DNA from 2 places in the Sphingomonas sp. CFBP 13706 genome. Region 1 is predicted to be linked to the other one. Evidence: riboswitches for the same ligand, from Rfam matches in the RefSeq annotation. Region 1 holds a riboswitch; the other holds the start of a gene.
What was found. Region 1 has a riboswitch for cobalamin ahead of IFS44_RS02245 (DUF1636 domain-containing protein). Riboswitches for the same ligand answer to the same signal wherever they lie in the genome.

Region 1 (11,400 bases):
CGAACGCCTGCGCGGTCGCGATATAGACCAGCGCGTGGCCACCTGCCGCCTCTGCCCCCGCCTCTGCCAAAGCCTGCGCATGGCGGCTCTTGCCCGAGCGCGCACCGCCGGTCACCAGCACCGTCTTTCCAAACCCCTGCACGACCGTCTCCTCCATCGCCTCTTGCGCTATCCCCGGCGAATGGCGAAGGCCAGCAGCAACGCCGCGGCATCGCCGGCGCAGGGGACGCATGTGAACGCGCTGATGGAACATGGCGGTCGGATCGACAGCGCGCAGGCGCTGTACCCGCACGCGCCGCGTCCCTGGCTCGACCTGTCGACCGGGATCAACCCCTGCGCGTGGGAGCCGCCCGTCGATCTCGCGGTCGACCTGCGCAACCTCCCCTCGCCCGCCGCGCTCGCGGCGCTCGAGGCCGTCGCCGCGCGCCATTTCGGCACCGACCCCGCGCGCGTCGTGGCGCTGCCCGGCACCGAGATCGGCCTCCGCCTGCTCGGCGAGCTCGGCCTGCCCGCCCCCGCCCGCCATGTCGGCCCCAGCTACGCGACGCACGAAGCGGTCTTCCCCGCGCGTATCTCGATCGACAGCCTCGCCGACGAAGCGGCCAGCGGCGGCACCATCCTGCTCGCCAACCCGAACAACCCCGACGGCCGTCTGGTCAGTCCGGACGCGCTTCGGCCAGTAATCGACCGGCTCCGCGAGCATGCAGGCTGGCTGGTCGTCGACGAGGCCTTCGCCGACACGCTCCCCGACGCCGGCCTGGCCTCGCAGCTTTCCGCAGAAGATCCCGTTATCCTGTTCCGATCATTCGGAAAGTTCTTCGGACTCGCGGGTGTCAGGCTCGGCTTCATGATCGCACCGCCCGGCATCGTCGCGCAGGTCCGCGACCATCTGGGCAGCTGGCCGATCTCCGCCACCGCACTCGCGATCGGCACCGCCGCCTATGCCGACCGCGACTGGATCGACACGACGCGAACGCAGCTCGTCACTCGCGCGGCCGCGCTCGACGCGGTGCTTCTCCGCCATGGGCTGACCACGACGGGCGCCTGCCCGCTCTTCCGCCTCATCGCAACAGACGACGCCAAGTCCCTGTTCGAACGCCTGAATATGGCGGGCATCCTGACCCGACCCTTCACCTATGACCCCCGCTGGCTGCGTCTCGGCGTCCCGGCCGACGCGGCCGCACTGGCGCGTCTCGACGCGGCACTTACGCATGGCTGATCCCGTCGCGCTCATCGCCCTCGCGCTCGACGCCGCGTTCGGCTGGCCGGAACGGCTCTACCGCCGGATCGGTCATCCCGTCGGCGCGATCGCCGCGATCATCGGCAGCCTTGAAAAGGCGCTCAACCGTCCGTCATGGCCGGACGTGACGCGCCGCATCGCCGGGGTCGCGACGCTCGTGATCACGCTCGCGGTGACGGGCGGGATCGCCTGGGGCGCGATCTGGCTGCTGACGACCTATCTCGGCGGCTATGCCTGGATCGGCATCGGCCTCCTCGCCGCCCCCGGTCTCGCGCAGCGCAGCCTCAACGATCACGTCGCCCCGATCGCCACTGCGCTCGGCAAGGGTGACGTGCAGGGCGCGCGGATCGCGGTCGGCCGGATCGTCGGTCGCGACACCGACCGGCTCGACTCCGCCGGCATCGCCCGCGCCGGAATCGAAAGCCTTGCCGAGAGCTTCTGCGACGGCATCGTCGCGCCGCTCTTCTGGCTGCTTATCGGCGGGCTTCCCGGGCTGTGGATCTACAAGGCGATCAACACCGCCGACAGCCTGATCGGCCACCGAGAGTCACGCTGGCGCGCGTTCGGATGGGCCTCGGCACGGATCGACGATCTCGCCAACTGGATCCCCGCGCGGATCAGCGGCGCCCTGCTGTGTCTCGCCGGCCCCGGCGGCTGGCGCGTGATGCGGCGCGACGCGCGCAAGCACGCCTCGCCCAATGCCGGCTGGCCCGAGGCGGCGATGGCGGGCGTGCTCGACCTCCGCCTCGCCGGTCCGGTCAGCTATGACGGCGTCACCCAGCTGAAGCCCTGGATCGGCAGCGGTCGCCCCGCCGCCACCGCCGCCGACATCGCCCGCGCGCTTCAGGTCTATCGCCGCGCCTGCCTGCTGCTCTGGATCGTCACGGGGGCGCTGCTGTGGGTGCGGTGATGCTTCAGGGCACCGGCTCGGACGTCGGCAAGTCGGTGCTCGTCGCCGGCCTCTGTCGCGCGCTGGCCAATCGCGGGCTCGCCGTCCGGCCCTTCAAGCCGCAGAACATGTCGAACAACGCCGCCGTCACCGCTGATGGCGGCGAGATCGGCCGCGCGCAGGCGACCCAGGCGATCGCCGCGCGCACCGCTGCGACCACCGACATGAACCCCGTCCTGCTCAAGCCGCAGGGCGACCGCAGCTCGCAGCTGGTCGTCCACGGCAAGGTCCGCGGCATCCTGCGCGCGAGCCGCTGGCGCGAGGGACGCGCGGGGCTGATGGACGACGTGCTCGCCAGCTATCACCGGCTGCGTGCGCAGGCGGACATCGTCGTCGTCGAGGGCGCGGGCAGCCCCGCCGAGATCAACCTGCGCGCCGCCGACATCGCAAACATGGGCTTTGCGCGCGCCGCCGGCGTCCCCGTCATCCTGATCGGCGATATCGACCGCGGCGGCGTCATCGCCTCGCTCGTCGGCACGCGCGCGGTGATCGATCCCGCCGACGCCGCGATGATCCACGGCTTCCTCGTCAACAAGTTTCGCGGCGACCCCGCGCTGTTCGACGACGGCTATCGCGCGATCGAGGCGCGGTCGGGCTGGCGCGGCTATGGCGTCATCCCCTGGCTCCCCGAGGCCGCTCGCCTGCCGAGCGAGGATGCGGTCATTCTCGAACACCGGACCGGTCACGGCCAGCAGGACGGCCAGGTCGTCATCGCCTGTCCGATCACCCCGCGCATCGCCAATTTCGATGATCTCGATCCGCTACGGCTCGACCCCGGCGTCACGTTGGTCATGGTCCCGCCCGGCGAACCGATCCCCGACGCCGACATGATCATCCTCGCCGGCTCCAAGGCGACGATCCCCGACCTCGCCTTTCTCCGCGCACAGGGCTGGGACATCGACATCCACGCGCACCGCCGCCGCGGCCGCCCCGTGCTCGGGCTGTGCGGCGGCTATCAGATGCTCGGTCGCAGCATCGCCGATCCGGACGGGCTGGAGGGTCCCGCCGGTATCGCCCCCGGGCTCGGCCTGCTCGACGTCGCGACGATCCTGTCCCCCGCCAAGACGCTCGAACGCGTCGCCGGCACCGCGATCGGCGCACGGTTCGACGGCTATGAAATCCATATCGGCGAGACCACCGGCCCCGACACCGCGCGCGCGCTCACGACCCGCGACGATGGCCGCCGCGACGGCGCGGTCAGTCCCGACGGGCTCGTCTCCGGCAGCTATGTCCACGGCCTGCTCGGCCTCGCGGATCAGCGCCGCGCCTGGCTCAGCCGGCTCGGGGTCGATGCGGTCGGGCCCGATCATTCGGCGTCGATCGACGCCGCGCTCGATGCGATCGCCGAAACGCTCGAACGCCATCTCGATATCGATGCGCTGATCGCATTGTCGAAGCTCGCCGGCTCAGACGCGGCCGGCAATGGCGAGCGCGACTAGCATCCCGGTTTCGACGAATTCGATCCCCGCACCGTGGCAATCCCCCGATACGCCGCCGACCCGCCGGATCAGCCACCAGCCGAACAGCGCGATCAGTGCAGGGGCCCCTGCAACGGCATGCACAGGCACCCCTAAACACCCTGTTACGCACCCCCAAAAGACCAGATCGTGCACCCTGATCTTCCCTGCCACCATCCCTCCCAGCCCGCCCTCGCGGAGCAGCGGCACCCACCGCGCCCAGCATAACGGCCCCATTCGCGCGAGCATCGGGACGAGGATCACGACCGCCCATCCCTGCGCGGAGACGGCGTGCAATAAGACAAGTTTTGCAAGAAGTTGCAGGACGATCATCACAACGCCGAAGCTGCCGATATGCGGATCGGCCATCACGGCGATCAGCCTGTCGCGATTGCCATGCGCGGCACCCAGCCCGTCCGCCAGATCTGCCAGCCCATCCAGGTGCAAAGCCCCTGTAATCGCTACCCAAATAGTCAGCGCGGCGAGCGCACCGGTCCACGGATCGACCTGCGCGCCGACCCACCCCGCTCCCGCGACGACCACCCCGATGCACGCCCCGACGACCGGATAACACCGGATCGCCGCTGCAAAATCCTCTGCATCGGCAACGACTTGCGGCATCGGCACGCGCGTCAGGAAGCCGAAGGCGACGATCAGCCGCTTCACGAAACCGGATCCGTCTGCAGCCCCACGATCTGCGCCGTCCGGTCCGGCCAGATCCGCAAACTAATCAGCGCCGCATAAGGCAAATCGAACGCCCAGAGCTCGCGAAACCCGAACCCGCAAAGCGATTTTAACGCCGCACGCATCGCTCCGCCATGTGTCACGATCAATGAGGGTTCAGGTGTAAGGTCTTCTATCGCATCGGTAATTCTCACGACCAGATCGCTCCACCGTTCGCCACCCGGTGGCGGTGCACTGTCCGGATCATCCCAGAACCGCTGCAACGCCGCAGCGTCGATCTCCGCCGCAGCCAGCCCGTCCCAGTCTCCGAAATCCAGCTCCCGCCACCGCGCATCAGTCGTTGGAGCAACCCCCCGCTCCCGCCCGACGGCATCCGCAATAGCCTGCGATCGCATGAGATTAGAACAGACCAGCCCCTTGAAATCCAATGATTTCACCCGCGCCACACAGGCCGCCAGACCCTCCGCCGTGACCGGACTATCAGTCCGCCCCAGCATCCGCCCGCCCAGTTCAGGCGCACCATGCCGCAACAGGTGGAGCAGGAACGCCCCACTCACGCCACCGACACCCCCGCCTCGGCAAACGTCGCCATCCCGTCATGCGCCGCCAGCGCCGACCGGATCACTCCCACCGCAACCGCCGCCCCGCTTCCCTCCCCCAACCGCATCCCAAGTCTTAGTAAAGGCTCGAGTTTCAGCGCGGCGAGCAGTCGCTCATGCCCCGGCTCAGCCGAACAATGTCCGGCAATGCAATGCTCTGTGATGCCAGGATACGCCGCCGCGATCGGTGCGATCGCCGCCGACGAAATGAATCCGTCCAGCATCACCGGCACCCCCGCCAGCCGCGCCGCCACCACCGCGCCAGCGATCGCGACGATTTCTCGCCCCCCCACCCGCCGCAACGTCTCGAACGGCTTACGCGGGAAATCAGCATGCCGCCCAATCCCCGCCTCGACCACCGCGATTTTCCGCGAGATTCCCGCAACATCAACTCCCGTCCCCGGCCCAACCCAGCCGGCGGCGGTTCCGCCGTAACTGCGCAGACACAGTGCTGCGGCCGACGTCGAATTGCCGATCCCCATTTCGCCAACGACGAGCAAGTCGAGCCCCGGCACGACGACGTCGGCGCCAATGTTGAGTGCGACGAGACACGCGGCTTCGTCCATCGCCGGCCCCGTCGTGAAATCTGCCGTAGGGGTTTCCAGATCGATGTCGGCGATGACGAGCTCGAGCCCGACGGCATCCGCCAGCGCATTGATGGCCGCGCCCCCATGGCGGAAATTCTCGACCATCTGTGTGGTTACGGAAACCGGGAAAGCGCTCACCCCGTGCACCGCAACGCCGTGATTTCCGGCGAAAATCGCCGCTCGCGCACGCTCGAACCGCGGCCGCTCGCGCCTCTGCCAGCCCGCCATGAAGACTGCGAGGTCTTCAAGTCGGCCGAGTGATCCGGGCGGCTTGGTCAACTGTGCTTGCCGCAGCGATGCGGCCCCTCGCGCGGCTTCGTCTGCCGCAGGAAGGGCCTCCAGCGCCGCCTCGAACGCCGCGACCGTCGGGAAAAGCGTCACTGCGCGACATAGCCGGCGGGGGGCGTCCGGGTGATGAAATGCCCCTTGATCCCGGCGGGCCACTGCCGAAACGGCACCTGCCCCTCCGCACTCTCCGCATGCAGCACGGCATAATCGAGGATCGCTCGCGCAGCCTCCTCATCCGGCGTGAAGCGCCCCAGCACATAGCCGATCTTCGCGGGCCCACGAACATGGATGGTGCAGAAGTCCTGGCAGGCGAACAGGCACGGCATCGCCTGCACCGCAATCCCGGCATAGCGCGGATCACTCGCCTGGACCGCCTGCAACGCCGCGACGAGTCTCGCACCGCCCCGCATGCCCTCGGCATCGTCCTTCGCATCGGTGGACGCGCGGCAGGTGCTGCAGGCGACGACGGCCGCACCGTCTTCGGCGGGAACCAGTAGATTCGGCATTGAAACCCCATGACATACGCGCCCGCGGCACAGGCCGCAGGCTGGTTATGTCGTCGCGCGGGTTTACCCCCGTCCGCTCGGCGCACCCTGGCCGGACGAAAGACGACTGCGACGGGCAGGTCTCCTGGCTCACGGGTCACAGCCCTTCGCGCCGCCTTCTCGGGACCGGGATCCCAATGGCATGTTGGCACGATGGCTCGCCGCTTACAGTTGCAGGGGCAGCCGGGGTTCTCCCGTTCCCTTTTCATCCCCGTCGCCGAGGAACCTGTCGCGGTCAGAGGGATAGGCCGGGCAAGCGGCCCGGGTCAATCGCCCTGCGCGCTGTCACGCGTCAGCGGTACCACGACCGGTACGCCCTCGATCGATCCGAACCACGCCCGAACGCCATAGGTCTCACGCAGCCGCGCCGGCGTCAGAACTGCCGACGGCGCGCCGTCGGCCACGAGCCGTCCTGCGTCGAGCACGAGGATACGATCGCAATAGCGCGCGGCGAGCCCCAGATCATGCAGCACGGCGATCACCAGAACGCCGCGCGCGGCCTCCGCCCGCAGGATGTCCATGACCGCGATCTGATGCGCGGGATCGAGCGATGCGAGCGGCTCGTCGACAATCAGCGCCCGCGCCTCGACCGCGAGTGCCCTTGCCAGCAGGACCCGAGCCCGCTCGCCCCCCGAGATTTCGGTCGCGACACGCGCGGCAAGCGGGGTCACGTCCGCCACCGCCATCGCACGGGCAATCGCATCACGATCCTGCTGAGAAATGCGCGACAACGGTGCGAGATGGGGCAACCGGCCCAGCGCGACGAGACGCTCGACAGTCAGCGGCCAATGAAGACTTTGACCCTGCGGCAGATACGCGACCGTCTGCGCAATCTCGCGTCGCGAGCGCTCCGCCAGCGGAACCCCGTCGAGCAGGATCTCCCCAGTAGCGGGAACCAGCCCGAGCAGCGCCTGAACCAGCGTCGATTTGCCCGCCCCATTGGGGCCGACGATCCCGATGAGCGCGCCGCCCTCTGCTGCGAAGCTGACATCGTCGACCACGACCCGCCGTGCACGGCGGACGTTGAGGCGGTCCGCGGAGAGGGCTACCACAGCCGCCGCTCGCGCATGAGGTGGACGAGGAACACCGGCACGCCGAGAAACGCGGTGACGACCCCGAGCTTGAGTTCGTTCGACGTCGGGATCACCCGGACCAGCACGTCGGCAAAGGTGAGCAATGCGGCCCCGCCCAGTGCGGAGGGCAGCAGGATCGCCGACGGCGAACGATCTGTCATCGGCCGGACGAGATGCGGGACGATCAGGCCGATGAACCCGATCGCGCCCGATACCGCGACTGCGCCGCCGACCCCGATCGCCACCCCGACCAGCATCCGAACGCGCGTCCGACGCAGATCGACGCCGAGCGCGCGCGCGCCATCCTCGCCAAGCGTCAGCGCGTCGAGCGCATGGCTGTCCCAGGCGACCAGCACCATGCCGAGTGTGATACAGGGCAGCGCCAGCGCGACATGGCTGAACGACCGGTCTTCGAGCGACCCGAGCAACCAGGTCATGATCTCCATCGCCGCAAACGGGTTCGGGGACAGGTTGAGCGCAAGACTGACCCCCGCGACGGCCAGCGTTCCGACCGCGATCCCCGCGAGGATCAGTGACAAGGCGCTTTGCGACCCCGCCGACAGCACGAACAGCAACCCCAGCGCCGCGAACGCCCCGGCGATCGCCACAATCGGCAGCATCGCCGGGTAAAGCTCCGCCAGCCCGAAATACAGCGCGATCACCGCGCCCAGCGATGCGCCGTTCGACGCACCCAGCACCGATGGCTCGGCCAACGGATTGCGCAGGAACCCCTGCAGCGCGGCACCCGAAAGCCCCAGCATCGCGCCGACCGCCAGCCCGAGGATCGCGCGCGGCAGACGAAGTTCGAACAGGATGGCGCGTTCGATCGGATCGCCCTGCCCGCTGAGCGCCCGCACGACATGCGCCAGCGGGATCGCCGCGCTACCCACCGCGACCGACGCGGCGCCGGCCAACAGCGCAAGCAGCGCGAGGCCACCGACCAATCGCGCACGCGTCACGCGTTCCATAGTGCCAGATCCCACCGCATCGATTTCCGCCTAGCGCATAAGCGGCCGCTGCGGCAGGGCTTTGCGCATGCGCGGCCGCCGTCTCCTGACCATCCTGATGATCGCCGCCGCCGGCGCACCTGCCGCGGCGGCGGCGCCTAGACCGCCGCGGCGTATCGTCTCGCTCAACCTGTGCGCGGACCAATATCTTCTGGCGCTCGCCGACCCCGCACAGATCGTCGCACTGACCCGGTTCGCGCGCGATCCGAACATGTCCGCTGCCGCCAACGCCGCGCGTACCATGCCCGTCAGCCGCGGCAGCGCAGAAGACGTGCTGATGCTGCGTCCCGATCTGGTCATCGCCTCGCCGTTCCGACGCCAGACGGTCACGGCCGTGCTGGCCGGACGGCACGTCGATACGCTCGATCTGCCCCCCGCGGACAGCTATGCCGCGATCGTGTTGCAAGTCCGTCAGGTTGCCGCGGCCATCGGCCACCGCGATCGCGGCGAAACGCTGATCCGCCGGATGGACACCGCGCTTGCACAATTGCCGCGCGCGCCGGGAGTTGGTCGTACGGCAGCCTATTATCAGCGTCGGGGTTTCCTGACCGGTACCGGCACGCTCGTCGACGAACTGATGCAGCGTCTCGGGCTTGCCAATCTCGCGACCCGGCTCGGCAAACCGGCACTATCGCAACTGTCGCTTGAACAGATGGCGCTCGCACGCCCGGACTATCTCATAGTCGAAAGCGCCACCGACCACGTGACCGATCAGGGCACCGAAATGCTGCATCATCCGATTCTCGACGGGATTCCCCGTCTGCGCATCCCCGAGGCGTGGACCGTCTGCGGAGGTCCCGCCTATGTGCTGGCCGCGCGAAGCCTCGCAGCGCAGTTGCGCACGCCGCGTCCGACCGTTCCTCGCCGCGACCGTTAGAACTCAACGCCGGCCTGGGCCTTGACCCCGCCCCGGAACGGATGCTTGACCTGCCCCATCTCGGTGACGAGATCCGCCGCGGCAATCAACGCCTCGGGCGCGTTGCGTCCCGTCGCCACGACATGCGTCATCGCCGGTCGCGCCGCGAACCCCGCAAGCACCTCGTCGAGTGGCAGATAGTCATAGCGCAGGACGATGTTGATCTCGTCGGCGATGACCATCGCATAGCTCGGGTCGAGGATCATTCGGCGGACCTCGTCCCACCCTTCGCGCGCCACCGCGATATCGCGGGCCCGATCTTGCGTATCCCAGGTAAAGCCCTCGCCCATCGGCTTGAATTCGACCAGATCGGGAAAGGCGTCAAAGATGACCTTCTCGCCGGTCGTCATCGCACCCTTGACGAACTGTACGATCCCGACCTTTCGCCCATGCCCCATCATCCGCACCGCCATGCCAAGCGCCGCGGTGGTCTTGCCCTTGCCCGGTCCGGTGTGGACCATCAGCAGGCCCTTCTCGATCGTCTTGGCCGCGACGATCTTGTCCTGGACGACCTTCTTCTTGGCCATCCGCGCCGTGTGCTCCGCCTCGCTCCGCATCAGAATGCTGCCTTCACGCCGGCATAGGCGCCGCGCCCCTGGCCAACATAGCTGAACACCTCCTCGTACCGCTCGTCGAACAGGTTTTCGACCCGACCGAAGACCGATAGCCGGGGCGTCAGCTTGTACGCCGCGTTCAGGTTGACGAGGACATATTCCTGGAGCGAAACGCGGACAGGGACATAGCTCGGATCGGTATAGGCATCGTCCTGCTGCCGGCCATTATACCGGACGGTGAGGGTCGCCGAGGCGCGCTCGTCGCGGCTGAATGCGGTCATGTTGACGCTGCCGATATGGTTGGGGCGCCGGATCTCCACGCCCCCGTCCTCGCGCGCCTTCAGATAGGTATAGGCGAGGTCGAAGCGCAGTTGTGCGATCGGTCGGGCTGTGGCGAACACTTCGACGCCATGCTGCGTCGACCGCGTATCGCGGTTGCCGGGCGTCGCGACGAAGTCGGGGGCAGGATAGGTAGTGAAGATCTCGTTCTTCAGCCGACTGTCGAAATAGGTCGCGCCGATCGTCGCACGATCCCCCCCGAAAGCCTGTTCGACCCCGGCTTCCCACCCCTTTGACTTTTCGGGCGTGAGGTTCGGATTGCCGATGTAGCGACCGTCGGAATAGCCGAAGAGATCGAAATAGCCGGGGTTCTTCACGCCGGTACCGTAGGCGCCGCGCACCCGCGTTCCGGTCGCGAACCGGTAGCTCGCCTGCGCGCGATAGGTGGTGGTGTCATCGAACCGGTTATTCTCGTCGCGCCGCACCGATCCGCCGATCGCGAGCGCATCGTCGATCACGACGTCATACTGTCCCACGATCCCAACATTGTCAGTGTGCCGCCGTCCGGTGAAGACGAACTCTGAAGGGACCGGACTAAGCGTCTGGAATTCCTCACGCTCGACATCGACTGCGGCGGTCAGCCGATGCCGGATGCGATCGGTGCCGAACCGGAAGGCGCTTTCGAACGATCCCTTGTACCGTCGTGCCTTGTTGCCAAAGCTCAAGGCATCGTCGACCAGCGCCCGGCGTGTCGTATCGGCAAACTGGCCGCTGAGCGCATTCGTCCAGCGGCCATCCGCCAGCGCCAACTCGGCGCGGAGAAGCCCGTAATAGGCTTCCACCGTGCTGCGCGCGCCGGGCGTATCGACGATCGTGCCGAACTGCGGGCCGCTCAATGCCGTGTCGTTGCTGTCGGCATCGGTATAGCTATAGCGCCCGACGCCCGTGACCTTCAGCATGTCGGTCGGCGACCAGCTGAGCTTGCCCGTCGCGCCGACGCTCTTCGCGCCGATGTCGCGCGATCCGCCCCGTGCGGTCGGCGTGCCGTCGGTGAGGTAGGTCGAGCTCGACAGCGCGTAATCGAGATTGCCCGCCACGCCCGCGACCCGGGCGCCTCCAGAAAACGTGCCGAACGATCCCCCTTCGGCCCGCAGTGATACGCCCGGGGCCTCCGCGCCGCTCGGCGTGAGATACTGGATGACGCCGCCGATCGCGTCGGACC
Region 2 (11,400 bases), on a different contig from region 1:
AGGCACGGTGAACGCCGTCTGAGCGACGACCATGCGGCGGGGGCCGCATCGGCGACGCATGCCGGCCGCTCAGGGCGTCCGGTCGGCGCGCGTCCCGGTCGTTCGCGGCAGGCCCCCGTCCTCGTCGGACGCCGGGGATGTGCCAATGACCAAGATCATGACCGGGCGGACCGCCGGTCGTTCGACGCGACACCGGATCGGCTGGATGTTCGCGATGCTGGTGGCGGCCAATATCGCCGCCTGGGGATGGGCGTTCGCGCTGTTCCAGGCGCAGCCATTGATGCTGGGCACCGCGATGCTCGCCTGGGGGCTGGGCCTGCGCCATGCGGTCGACGCCGATCATATCGCGGCGATCGACAATGTGACGCGCAAGCTGATGCAGGACGGGCAACGGCCGATCGGGGTCGGCTTCTGGTTCGCGGTCGGCCATTCGGGGATCGTCCTGATCGCCGCGGTCGCCATCGCGCTGACCGCGAGTGCGCTGGCGCAGTTCGAGGCGTTCAAGCAGGCGGGCGGGGTGATCGCGACGCTGATATCCGCGCTGTTCCTGTTCACGATCGCGGCGATGAACTTGATCATCCTGCGATCGGTGTGGCGGACCTTCGCCCATGTCCGCGGCGGGGGGCGCTATGTCGAGGAGGATCTCGACCTGCTGCTCGGCAATCGCGGGCTGCTCGCGCGGCTGTTCCGGCCGATGTTCCGGCTGGTCACGCGCAGCTGGCACATGGCGCCGCTCGGCTTCCTGTTCGGGCTGGGGTTCGACACCGCCACCGAAGTCGCGATCCTCGGCCTGTCGGCGAGCCAGGCCGCGGACGGGCTGTCGATCGGCACGGTGCTGGTGCTGCCCGTGCTGTTCGCGACCGGCATGGCGCTGGTCGACAGTGCCGACGGGGTGGTGATGCTTGGCGCGTATGAATGGGCGTTCGTGAAGCCGATCCGCAAGCTGTATTACAACATCACGATCACGCTGATCTCGGCGATCGTCGCGATCGCGATCGGCGGGATCGAGACGCTCGCGCTGCTGGCGTCGAAGCTGGGCCTGAGCGGGGGCGTGTGGGACGTTGCTTCGGCGCTGGGCGAGAATTTCAACGGGCTGGGCTTTGCGATCATCGCGCTGTTCGTGGCGTGCTGGGTACTGAGTTTCGCGATCTACCGGTGGAAGCGGTTCGACGAGATCGAGGTGGTGCGGGAATAACAAGCAGCGTCGTCATCCCGGGCTCGACCCGGGACCCAGGGCCAGGCAGCGCATTACGCGTGGCTCTGGGTCCTGACTTTCGTCCGGATGACGGAGGTGAGGTGCATTGGCACCGTCCCCAAACTCCTCTAAACACAACCCCGAGGTTTGGTTCTACCGAACCTCAACAGATCGCGCCGGTGCCCTTCGGGGCTTGAATGGGAATGCGGTGCGGGAGCTTTGCCTCCCAATGCCGCGGCTGTCCCTGCAACTGTAAGCGGTGAGCGAGACGCACAGGCCCCCGATGCGGGGGCAGCCACTGGGTCACGGGACCTGGGAAGGCGTGCATCGAGCTTCGACCCGCGAGCCAGGAGACCTGCCAGCGTCATGGTCGCTCTTGCCTTGATCCAGGGGATGGTCGCGGCACGGTACTCCGTCTGAGCGACGAACGCGTGCGGCCGTCAGGTCGTGCGCGCGTGTGGCTGCGGGCGTGCGTCCGTCCGTGGCTGTCGTTCCGACGCCCGGAGAGTATCGCATGACCGACCCCCAGCCGACCCTGGTCAAGATTCCCGTTACCATCGTCACCGGATTCCTCGGCGCGGGCAAGACCACGCTGATCAGTCATCTGATCCGCAATGCCGGCGGCCGGCGGCTCGCGGTGATCGTCAACGAATTCGGCACGCTTGGTATCGACGGCGACATCTTGAAGGGGTGCGCGATCCCCGATTGCCCGGCCGAAAATGTCGTCGAGCTCGCCAATGGCTGCATCTGCTGCACCGTCGCGGACGATTTCATCCCGACCGTCGAGACGTTGCTCGCGCTCGACCCGCGGCCCGACCATATCCTGATTGAGACATCGGGGCTCGCCCTGCCCAAGCCTTTGCTCAAGGCGTTCGACTGGCCCGCGATCCGGTCGCGGATCACGGTCGACGGGGTGATCGCGCTGGCCGATGCGGAAGCGGTCGCCGCGGGGCGGTTCGCGCCCGACCTCGCCGCGATCGAGGCGCAGCGTCGCGTCGATCCGAGCGTCGATCACGAGACGCCGCTGGCCGAGGTGTTCGAGGACCAACTCGCCTGTGCCGATCTGGTGCTGCTGACCAAGGCGGATCTGGCAGGCGAGGCGGGGATCACCGCGGCGCGCGCGGTGATCGCGGCGGAATCCGCGCGCGTGCTGCCGGTGATCGCGCTGACCGACGGGGTGATCGATCCGCGTGTCGTGCTGGGGCTGAACGCGGCGGCGGAGGACGACATCGCCGCGCGGCCGTCGCATCATGATGGCGCGGACGATCACGAGCATGACGATTTCGACAGCATGATCGTCGAGCTTGGCGAGATCGCGGAGCCGGCGGCGCTCGCCGCGCGGATCGAGACGCTGGCGCGCGACGCCGACATCCTGCGCGTGAAGGGCTATGCCGCGGTGACGGGCAAGCCGATGCGGCTGCTGGTGCAGGCGGTCGGTGCGCGGGTGCGGACGCAATATGACCGGCCGTGGCGCGCCGACGAGGCGCGGCAGACGCGGCTGGTGGTGATCGCCGAGCATGACCGGATCGACCCTGCAAGGATCCGGGCCGCGCTTCAGGGCTGACGGCGATGCACGTCGTCTTCCGCGAAAGCCACGGGCTGGAGGAGAGCGCGGTCCCGCAGGACCTCGCGCAGAGCCCGGCGGACCTCGTCGTCCTGTCCTTTTCGGACGGGGATCTCGGCGCGTTCGCGGCCGGGTGGCGGCGTGCGGCGGCGAGTGGAAGCCCGCTGCCGTCGCTCAGGCTCGCCAACCTGTCCGCGCTCGCGCATCCGCTGTCGGTCGATACCTATGTCGAGCGGACGCTGGCGGGGGGTGAAGGCGCGAAGGGGATCGTGATCCGGCTGATCGGCGGGCGGTCCTACTGGTCTTATGGGTTGCAGCAGGTCGAGGCACTGGCGCGGGCGCGGGGGATCGCGCTGGCGGTGCTGCCTGCGGACGGGCGGATCGACGCGCGGCTCGATGCGGCGTCGACGGTGCCGGTGTCGACGCTGCGCCGGCTCGCCGCCTTGTGCGACGATGGCGGCGCGGTCGCGGCGCAAGCCGCGCTGGCGCAGATGGCGCTGGCGGCGGGGCTCTATGCCGGGCCGGTCGCGGGGGTGAAGACGGTCCCCGAGGTCGGCGGGTGGCAGCCGCGGGATGGTGTGACGTGCCCCGCGGCGTTCGCGATGACCGCGACGCGGCCGCGAATCCTGCTGATCTTCTACCGCTCCTACCTGACCGCCGCGGATCTGGACCCGATCGAGGCGCTGCATGCCGGGCTGGGTGCGGCGGGGTTCGACGTCGTCGGGCTGTTCGCGCCGTCGCTGAAGGCGCCGGGCGCGGCGGGGTGGCTGGCGCGTTGGGTCGTCGCGCTCGCCCCGGCGGCGATCGTCAACGCGACCGCCTTTTCCGGCCGCGGCGCGGACGACAGCTCGCCGCTCGACGGGGCGGGGGTGCCGGTGTTCCAGGTCGCGCTGGCGACGTCGGACCGCGCCGCCTGGGGGGGGTCGACGCGCGGGTTGTCCCCCGCCGACCTGGCGATGCACGTCGTCCTGCCCGAGGTCGACGGACGGCTGTTCGCGGGCGTCGCAAGCTTCAAGGAGGACGGCGTCCGCGACGACGCTCTCGGCTATGCGCGGCGCGAGCACCGGGCCGATCCCGAGCGGATCGCCGCAATCGTCGCGCGCGTCACCGCGTGGGTGCGGCTGGCGGAGCGCCCGGTCGCGGAGCAGCGACCCGCGGTCGTGCTGTCGACCTATCCGGGCAAGGACTATCAGATGGCGCATGCGGTCGGGCTCGACGCGCTGGCGTCCGCGGACGCGATCGTCGAGGATCTGGCGGCGGCGGGCTATGCGACCGGCGGCGCGGCGCCGCAAGCGCTGGCCGAGGCGCTGGCGACGGGGCGGATCGCGTGGCCGGTCGCGGCGTATCGTGCGGCGCTTGGGGGCTTGCCGGCCGTGTTGCGCGATGCGCTCGAGGAAGGCTGGGGCGCGCCCGAGGACGATCCGGCCTGTATCGACGGCGCGTTCGAGTTCGCGGGCGTCGAGCGGGGGGGCGTGGTGATCGCGCTCCAGCCCGAACGCGGGCGCAGCGCGGCGCGGGTCGGGGAGTATCACGACCTGTCGCGCTGTCCCCGTCATGCCTATGTCGCCTTCTATCTGTGGCTGCACGCGCGGGGGAGTGATGCGCTGATCCATGTCGGCGCGCACGGGACGCTCGAATGGCTGCCGGGCAAGGCGGTCGCGCTGTCGGGAGAATGCTGGCCCGAGGCGCTGACCGGGGCGATGCCGGTGCTCTATCCGTTCATCGTCAACGATCCGGGCGAGGCGGCACAGGCACGGCGGCGTATCGGCGCGGTGACGATCGGCCATGTCCCGCCGCCGGCCGCGACGACGCGCAGCGGCGCGGGGCTGGGGCGGCTCGAATCGTTGCTCGACGAGTTTTCGACCGCCGACGGGCTCGACCCCGCGCGCCGCGACCGGCTGCAGCGCGACATCGCCGACGAGGCGCGCGCGACCGGGCTGGCGGCGACGCTGCGGCTCGACGAGTCGACGAGCCAGGCGGAGGCGATCACCCGGATCGACACGTTCGTGTGCGACGTGAAGGAGAGCCAGTTCGGCGACGGGCTGCACGTTTATGGGCGTGGCGAACAGGGCGAGGCCGAGCGCGACGGGCTGCTGAGCGCGTTGCGGGGCAGGCGGATCGCCGCGGGGCCGTCGGGGTCGCCGTGGCGCGGACGCAGCGACGTCCTGCCGACCGGGCGAAACCTGTATGCGACCGACGCGCGCGCGGTGCCGTCGCGCGCGGCGCATGCGCAGGGCGTGCGGCTGGCCGACGAGCTGGTCCGCCGGCATCTGCAGGATGAGGGCGACTATCCGCGCGCGCTGGTCGTTGACCTGTGGGCGTCGGCGACGATGCGGACCGCGGGCGAGGAGTTTGCGATGGCGCTCCATTTGCTAGGCGCGGAACCGGTCTGGGATCACGCGTCGGACCGCGTCACGGGGGTCGAGATCCTGCCGTTGGCCAGGCTCGACCGGCCGCGGATCGACGTGACGCTGCGTGTGTCGGGGCTGTTCCGCGATGCGTTTCCCGCGCTCGGCCAGATGTTCGGGCAGGCGGTGCGCGCGCTGGCGCTGCGCGACGAGCCCAGCGACTGGAATCCGTTCGTCGGCGCTGCCGTCGGTGCGCGGGTCTATGGGCCCGAGCCGGGTCGCTACGGGCTGGGTCTTGGTGATGCGGGCGAGACGTACGGCGAGGCGGCGCGGGCGGCGGCGGGGGCGGCATGGCTGGCGGCGTCGTGCCACGCGCTCGACGGGGCGGGCGATGACGGTGCGACGCGGTCCGATCCGGCGGGTATCCGCGACCGGGTCGCCGCCGCCGACGCGTTCGTCCATGTTCAGGACCTGCCCGAAACCGACCTGTTGCTCGCCGCGGATTATGCCGCGCACGAGGCGGGGTTCGCGGCGGCGCAGGCGGTTGCCGGGGGTAAGGGCGCGGCGCTGTATCATCTCGATGCGCGCGATCCGGAACGGCTGCGTGCGCGGTCGCTCGACGAGGAAATTGCGCGGGTCGTTCATGCGCGGGCGGCGAACCCGGCCTGGGTCGAGGGGATGATGCGGCACGGGTTTCGCGGGGGCGCGGAGATCGCCGCGACGCTCGACCATATGGCGATGTTCGCGCAGCTGGCGCGGGTGGTGTCGCCCGCGCTGATCGACCTCTATTATGACGCGACATTGGGGCGCGACGCGGTGCGCGCGTTTCTGGAACGCGCCAACCCCGCGGCGCTGGCGGCGATGACCGCGCGGTTCGCGGCGCTGCACGCGGCCGGGCTGTGGCCGACGCGGCGCAATTCGATCCTCGCGCAGCTTGCGCTGCCGGCATGAGCGCGTTCGTCGTCAAGGGATGGTGCCCCGATGCGTGGCGGCCGATGGCGGCGGGCGACGGGCTGCTGGTGCGGATCCGCCCGCCGCTCGGCCGGCTGACGCGCGCGCAGACACTCGCGCTGTGTGATGCGGCAATGGCGTGGGGAAATGGCGAGATTGACGTGACCAGCCGCGCGAACCTGCAGATCCGCGGTGTGACCGAGGCGGGATGGCGGGGGCTGGTCGAGGCGTTGCTGGCGGTCGGGCTGATCGACCCCGATCCGGAGCGCGAGGCGCGCGGCGCGATGCTGGTCGCGCCCGACTGGCGGGACGGGGACGATACGCAGCATATCGCCACCGCGTTGCGCGAGCGGCTGTCCGACCTGCCGGTGCTGCCTGGCAAGGTTGGTTTTGCGATTGATGCGGGCGCTGCGCCGGTGCTGACCTGCGCGCCCGCCGATTTCCGGGTCGAGCGTGCGGCGGACGGCAGGCTGCTGGTGCGCGGCGAGGGGCGCGCGGCGGGGGTGGGCGTGACGCGCGACACCGCAGTCGACGCACTGATCGCGCTGGCACGGTGGTTCGTCGACAGCGGCGGTGCGGCGGCGGGGCGGATGGCGCGCCACGCAGCGGCCGTGCCGGGGCCCGCGACCTTGGTTCCCGCGCCCACCGCGCCACCGCCCGAAGCCGGGGCGCATCCGCTGGGCGCGGCGGTCGCGCTCGGCTTCGGGCGGATCGCGGCAGTCGAGTTGCGCGACCGGATCGCCGCAGACCCGGTCACGGCAATCCGCGTGACGCCGTGGCGGATGCTGATCCTCGAAGGCGGGGTGGCGGATGGCGCGCGCGACCGCAGCGCCGTGCGCGCCGGGGTCGACGCCTGTGTCGGCGCGCCCGCCTGTCCGCAGGCGAGCGCCGCGACGCGCGACCTCGCGCGGCGGCTGGCACCGCTGGTCGCTGGCAGCCTGCACGTGTCGGGATGCGCCAAGGGCTGCGCGCGTGCGAGGCCTGCGGACGTGGTGCTGACCGGGCGCGACGGGCGGTTCGATCTTGCCCTGCACGCACGCGCGGGCGCGCCGCCGCTGCTCGGCGCGCTCGAACCCGCTCAGATTATCGCCCATTTCTCCCAGCCGTCCGGAGCCGCCTGATGCCCTATGCCTATGAGACCGACGGGGCCGCGATCTATCGCCAGTCGTTCGCGATGATCCGTGCCGAGGCGGATCTGGCGCGGTTCGAAGCCGAGGAGGAGCCGGTCGCGGTGCGGATGATCCACGCTGCGGGGCTGGTCGCGCTGGCCAAGGATATCCGCTTTTCGCCTGGGTTCGCGCGTGCTGCGCGCGCGGCGTTGCGGGCGGGCGCGCCGATCCTGTGCGATGCGCGGATGGTGACCGAGGGGATCACGCGCGCGCGCCTGCCGGCGGACAATGCGGTGATCTGTACGCTGCACACGCCCGAGACGGTCGCGGTGGCGAGAGAAATGGCGACGACGCGCTCGGCCGCGGCGCTGGAGTTCTGGCGGCCGCATCTAGCGGGTGCGGTGGTGGCGATCGGCAATGCCCCGACTGCGCTGTTCCACCTGCTCAATATGCTGGAGGATCCCGATTGTCCGCGGCCCGCGGCGATCATCGGCTGTCCGGTGGGTTTCGTCGGAGCGGTCGAATCGAAGGATGCGCTGTGGGCGGCGCAGCCGGTGCCGTGCGTGATCGTCGAGGGGCGGTTGGGCGGCAGCGCGATCACCGTCGCGGCGATCAACGCGCTCGCGAGCGCGGCGGAATGATCGGCGTGGCGGAGCCCTCCGCGACCTTGGTGCCGCCGCCGGGGCAGGCGGTGGTGACGGGCACGATCCACGGCGTCGGATTGGGGCCGGGCGCGTGCGACCTGATGAGCGTGCGCGCTGATCGGCTGGTGCGCGGCGCGCGGCACGTTGCCTATTTCCGCAAGGCGGGGCGGCCGGGGCAGGCGCGGCGGATCGTCGAGGGGATGTTGCGCGACGACGTGATCGAATATCCGATGGAATATCCCGTCACCACCGAGATCGCATTGTCCGATCCGCGCTACAACGACCGGCTGTCGGGCTTTTACGCGGGGTGCATCGATCACCTCGCGGCGCTGGCGCTGGGCGGCGAGGACGTGGTGGTGCTGTGCGAGGGCGACCCGTTCTTCTACGGATCGTTCATGCATCTCTATACGCGGTTGCAGGGGGTCGCGCCGGTCGCGGTCGTCCCCGGCATCACCGGCATGTCGGGCGCCTGGACCGCGAGCGGCGCGCCGATCACCTGGGGCGACGACGTGCTGACGGTGGTGATGGGGACGCTGCCCGAGGCGGATCTGGTGCGGCGGATCCGCGACACCGATGCGCTGGTGGTGATGAAGATCGGCCGCCACCTCGCCAAGCTGCGCCGCGCGGTCGCCGCCGCGGGGCGCGAGGAGGCGGCGTGGCTGGTCGAATATGCGGCGATGGCGGAGCAGCGGGTCACGCGGCTGTGCGAGGCGGATGCGGTTACGCCCTATTTCGCGATCCTGCTGATTCATGGGCAGGGGCGGCGGCCATGACCCTGAGCGCAGGGACCGGCTGGCTGGCGATTGCGGGGCTGGGGCCGGGGGATGCGGCGCTGGTGACGCCCGAGGTCACTGCGGCGCTGGCCGAGGCGACCGACGTGATCGGTTATATCCCCTATATCGCGAGGGTTCCGGCGCGCGACGGTCTGACACTGCATGCGAGCGACAACCGGGTCGAGATCGACCGCGCGCGCCATGCGCTCGAGCTGGCAGCGGAAGGCGCGCGCGTCGTCGTCGTGTCGTCGGGGGATCCCGGCGTGTTCGCGATGGCAGCGGCGGTGTTCGAGGCGCTCGAGGCGGGGCCGGCGGCGTGGGGCTTGATCGACATCCGCGTGCTGCCGGGGATCACCGCGATGCTGGCGGCGAGTGCGCGCGCGGGCGCGCCGCTGGGGCATGATTTCTGCGCGATCAACCTTTCGGACAATCTGAAGCCCCAGGCGCTGATCGAGCGACGCGTGCGGCTGGCGGCGGAGGCCGATTTCGCGATCGCCTTCTACAATCCGCGATCGAAGGCGCGACCCGACGGGCTGGTCCGCGCGTTCGAGATCCTTCGCGCGACGTGCGGCGACGATCGCCCGGTGCTGTTCGCGCGCGCAGTGTCGACGCCCGAGGAACATCTGTCGATCGAAACGCTGACCGCGGCGCGGGCGGAGATGGCGGACATGCGGACGATGGTGATCGTCGGGTCGAGCCTGACGCGGATCATCGCGCGGGCGGCGGGGCCGATCCTCTACACGCCGCGGTCGGCGCCATGATCGAGCCAGCCGAGCACCGCGTCGACCGTATCGACCGCGTGCTGCGCGGGCAGCGCCGGGCGGTCGATCATGATCACCGGCAGGCCGAGCGTGCGCGCGGCGACGAGCTTGGCCGCCGCGCCGTTGCCGCCTGCATTTTTGCAGACGACCAGTTCGGTGGCGTGGTCGCGCATCAGCCGGGTGTCGCCGACCGCGTCGAACGGGCCGCGGTCGACGACCAGGCGGTGGCGGGGCAGCGGCGGCGGATGATCGGGCGTATCGACGAAACGCAGCAGATAGTCGTGTTGCGGCTGCCGCGCGAAAGCGTCGACATGCATCCGGCCGAGCGCGAGCATCACGCGCTGCGACGGCCCGGCGAGCGCGGCGACCGCGTCCGCGATGCCGGCGACGCGGTGCCAGCGATCGCCCGCGACCGGGGTCCAGGCGGGGCGGGTCAGCGCGACATGCGAGACGCCCGCCTGCGCCGCGGCGTCGACCGCATGGCGGTGCATCTGCGCGGCGAAGGGGTGTGTCGCGTCGATCAGATGCGTGACGCGGTGCTCCTGCAGCCAGGCGACGAGGCCGTCGACGCCGCCAAAGCCGCCGATGCGGACGGGGACCGGCTGCGCGCGCGGGTTGGCGACGCGGCCGGCATAGCTCAGCACGGTCGGGTCGCCGCGCGCCGCCAGCCGTGCGGCGAGCGCGCTGGCTTCGGTGGTGCCGCCGAGAAGCAAGATGGTCGGAATGACTGAGGCTCCGTGGCTGACGATCGTCGGGATTGGCGAGGACGGCGTGGCCGGGCTGTCCGCCGCGGCGCGCACGGCGCTGGCCGATGCCGAGATCGTGACGGGCGCGACCCGCCATCTGGCGCTTGCCGGCGAGCTTAGGGGGGCGGTCGAGGCTTGGCCAGTGCCGTTCGAGGACGGGATCGCGCGGCTGATCGGGCATCGCGGCCGGCGGGTGGTGATGCTGGCATCGGGGGATCCGTTCTGGTTCGGCGCGGGCACGTCAGTGACGCGGCATCTGAGGCCGGGCGAGTGGACCGCGCATCCCGCACCGTCGAGCTTCGCGCTGGCAGCGGCGCGGCTCGGCTGGGGACTCGAGGACTGCACGTGCCTGGGGCTACACGCCGCCCCGTTCGGGCGGTTGCGGCCGCATATCGCGCGGGGGCGGCGCGCAATCGTGCTGGTGCGCGACGGGGCGGCGGTCTGCGGGCTGGCGGCGTATCTGGAGGCGGCGGGGTTCGGTGCGTCGGTGCTGCACGTGCTCGAGGCGCTGGGCGGGCCGCGCGAACGGATCCGCGATGCGACCGCCGCGACGATCGCGTTCGACGACATCGCGCATCCGGTCGCGGTCGGGATCGTCTTCGACGGGGCGGGCGCGGTCCTGCCGCAGGCGGGGCTGTCCGACGCCTGGTTCGCGCATGATGGGCAGATCACCAAGTCGCCGATCCGCGCGGTGACGCTGGCCGCACTCGCGCCGAAGCCGGGCGAGAGCCTGTGGGATATCGGCGCGGGATCGGGATCGATTGGGATTTCCTGGCTGCTGGCGCATCCGTCGACGCGCGCGACCGCGTTCGAGGCGGATCCGGTCCGCGCGCGGCGGATCAGCGACAATGCCGCGACGCTGGGCGTCGACCGGCTGGTGGTGGTCGAGGGGCGGGCGCCCGATTGTCTTGGCGAGCGAGCGTGCCCGGATGCGGTGTTTGTCGGCGGCGGGCTGTCCGAGGCGCTGTTGCGCGCGCTGTGGCCGCGGGTCGAGCAGGGCGCGCGGATCGTCGCGAATGCGGTGACGCTCGAATCGGAGGCGCTGCTGACGCAGTGGCAGGCAGCGCAGGGGGGGAGCCTGATGCGGATCGAGGTGGCGCAGGCGGTGCCGATCGGGACGCGACGTGGGTGGCGCGCGCAGTTCCCGGTGGTGCAATGGACGTATCCGGCATGATCGTCGCCGGTTTTGGCTTCAACACGGCCGCGGATGCCGCCGCGTTGCGCGCCGCGCTGGCCGCCGCGCAGCAGGGGCTCCCGCCGGTCGAGGCGCTGGCGGCGCCCGCTGACAAGCACGGGCTGCCCGGCGAGA

Region 2: another riboswitch for cobalamin. It lies ahead of cobW (cobalamin biosynthesis protein CobW); the one in region 1 lies ahead of IFS44_RS02245 (DUF1636 domain-containing protein).

What each region holds. Positions count from the first base shown of each region.
Region 1 covers NZ_JACYVM010000001.1:501,968-513,367, forward strand. Annotated here, with positions in the region: gene cobU (bifunctional adenosylcobinamide kinase/adenosylcobinamide-phosphate guanylyltransferase) at 1-157, opposite strand, end outside; gene IFS44_RS02215 (threonine-phosphate decarboxylase) at 182-1,219, shown strand; gene cbiB (adenosylcobinamide-phosphate synthase CbiB) at 1,212-2,150, shown strand; gene IFS44_RS02225 (cobyric acid synthase) at 2,138-3,628, shown strand; gene cobS (adenosylcobinamide-GDP ribazoletransferase) at 3,596-4,312, opposite strand; gene IFS44_RS02235 (histidine phosphatase family protein) at 4,309-4,887, opposite strand; gene cobT (nicotinate-nucleotide--dimethylbenzimidazole phosphoribosyltransferase) at 4,884-5,897, opposite strand; gene IFS44_RS02245 (DUF1636 domain-containing protein) at 5,894-6,310, opposite strand; cobalamin riboswitch at 6,408-6,594, opposite strand; gene IFS44_RS02250 (ATP-binding cassette domain-containing protein) at 6,616-7,401, opposite strand; gene IFS44_RS02255 (FecCD family ABC transporter permease) at 7,395-8,390, opposite strand; gene IFS44_RS02260 (ABC transporter substrate-binding protein) at 8,458-9,306, shown strand; gene cobO (cob(I)yrinic acid a,c-diamide adenosyltransferase) at 9,303-9,902, opposite strand; gene IFS44_RS02270 (TonB-dependent receptor plug domain-containing protein) at 9,902-11,400, opposite strand, start outside.
Region 2 covers NZ_JACYVM010000002.1:395,770-407,169, forward strand. Annotated here, with positions in the region: gene IFS44_RS05195 (HoxN/HupN/NixA family nickel/cobalt transporter) at 158-1,195, shown strand; cobalamin riboswitch at 1,356-1,572, shown strand; gene cobW (cobalamin biosynthesis protein CobW) at 1,710-2,759, shown strand; gene cobN (cobaltochelatase subunit CobN) at 2,765-6,058, shown strand; gene IFS44_RS05210 (cobalamin biosynthesis protein CobG) at 6,055-7,179, shown strand; gene IFS44_RS05215 (precorrin-8X methylmutase) at 7,179-7,808, shown strand; gene cobI (precorrin-2 C(20)-methyltransferase) at 7,805-8,584, shown strand; gene cobJ (precorrin-3B C(17)-methyltransferase) at 8,581-9,345, shown strand; gene IFS44_RS05230 (cobalt-precorrin-6A reductase) at 9,321-10,070, opposite strand; gene cbiE (precorrin-6y C5,15-methyltransferase (decarboxylating) subunit CbiE) at 10,060-11,265, shown strand; gene IFS44_RS05240 (cobalamin biosynthesis protein) at 11,262-11,400, shown strand, end outside.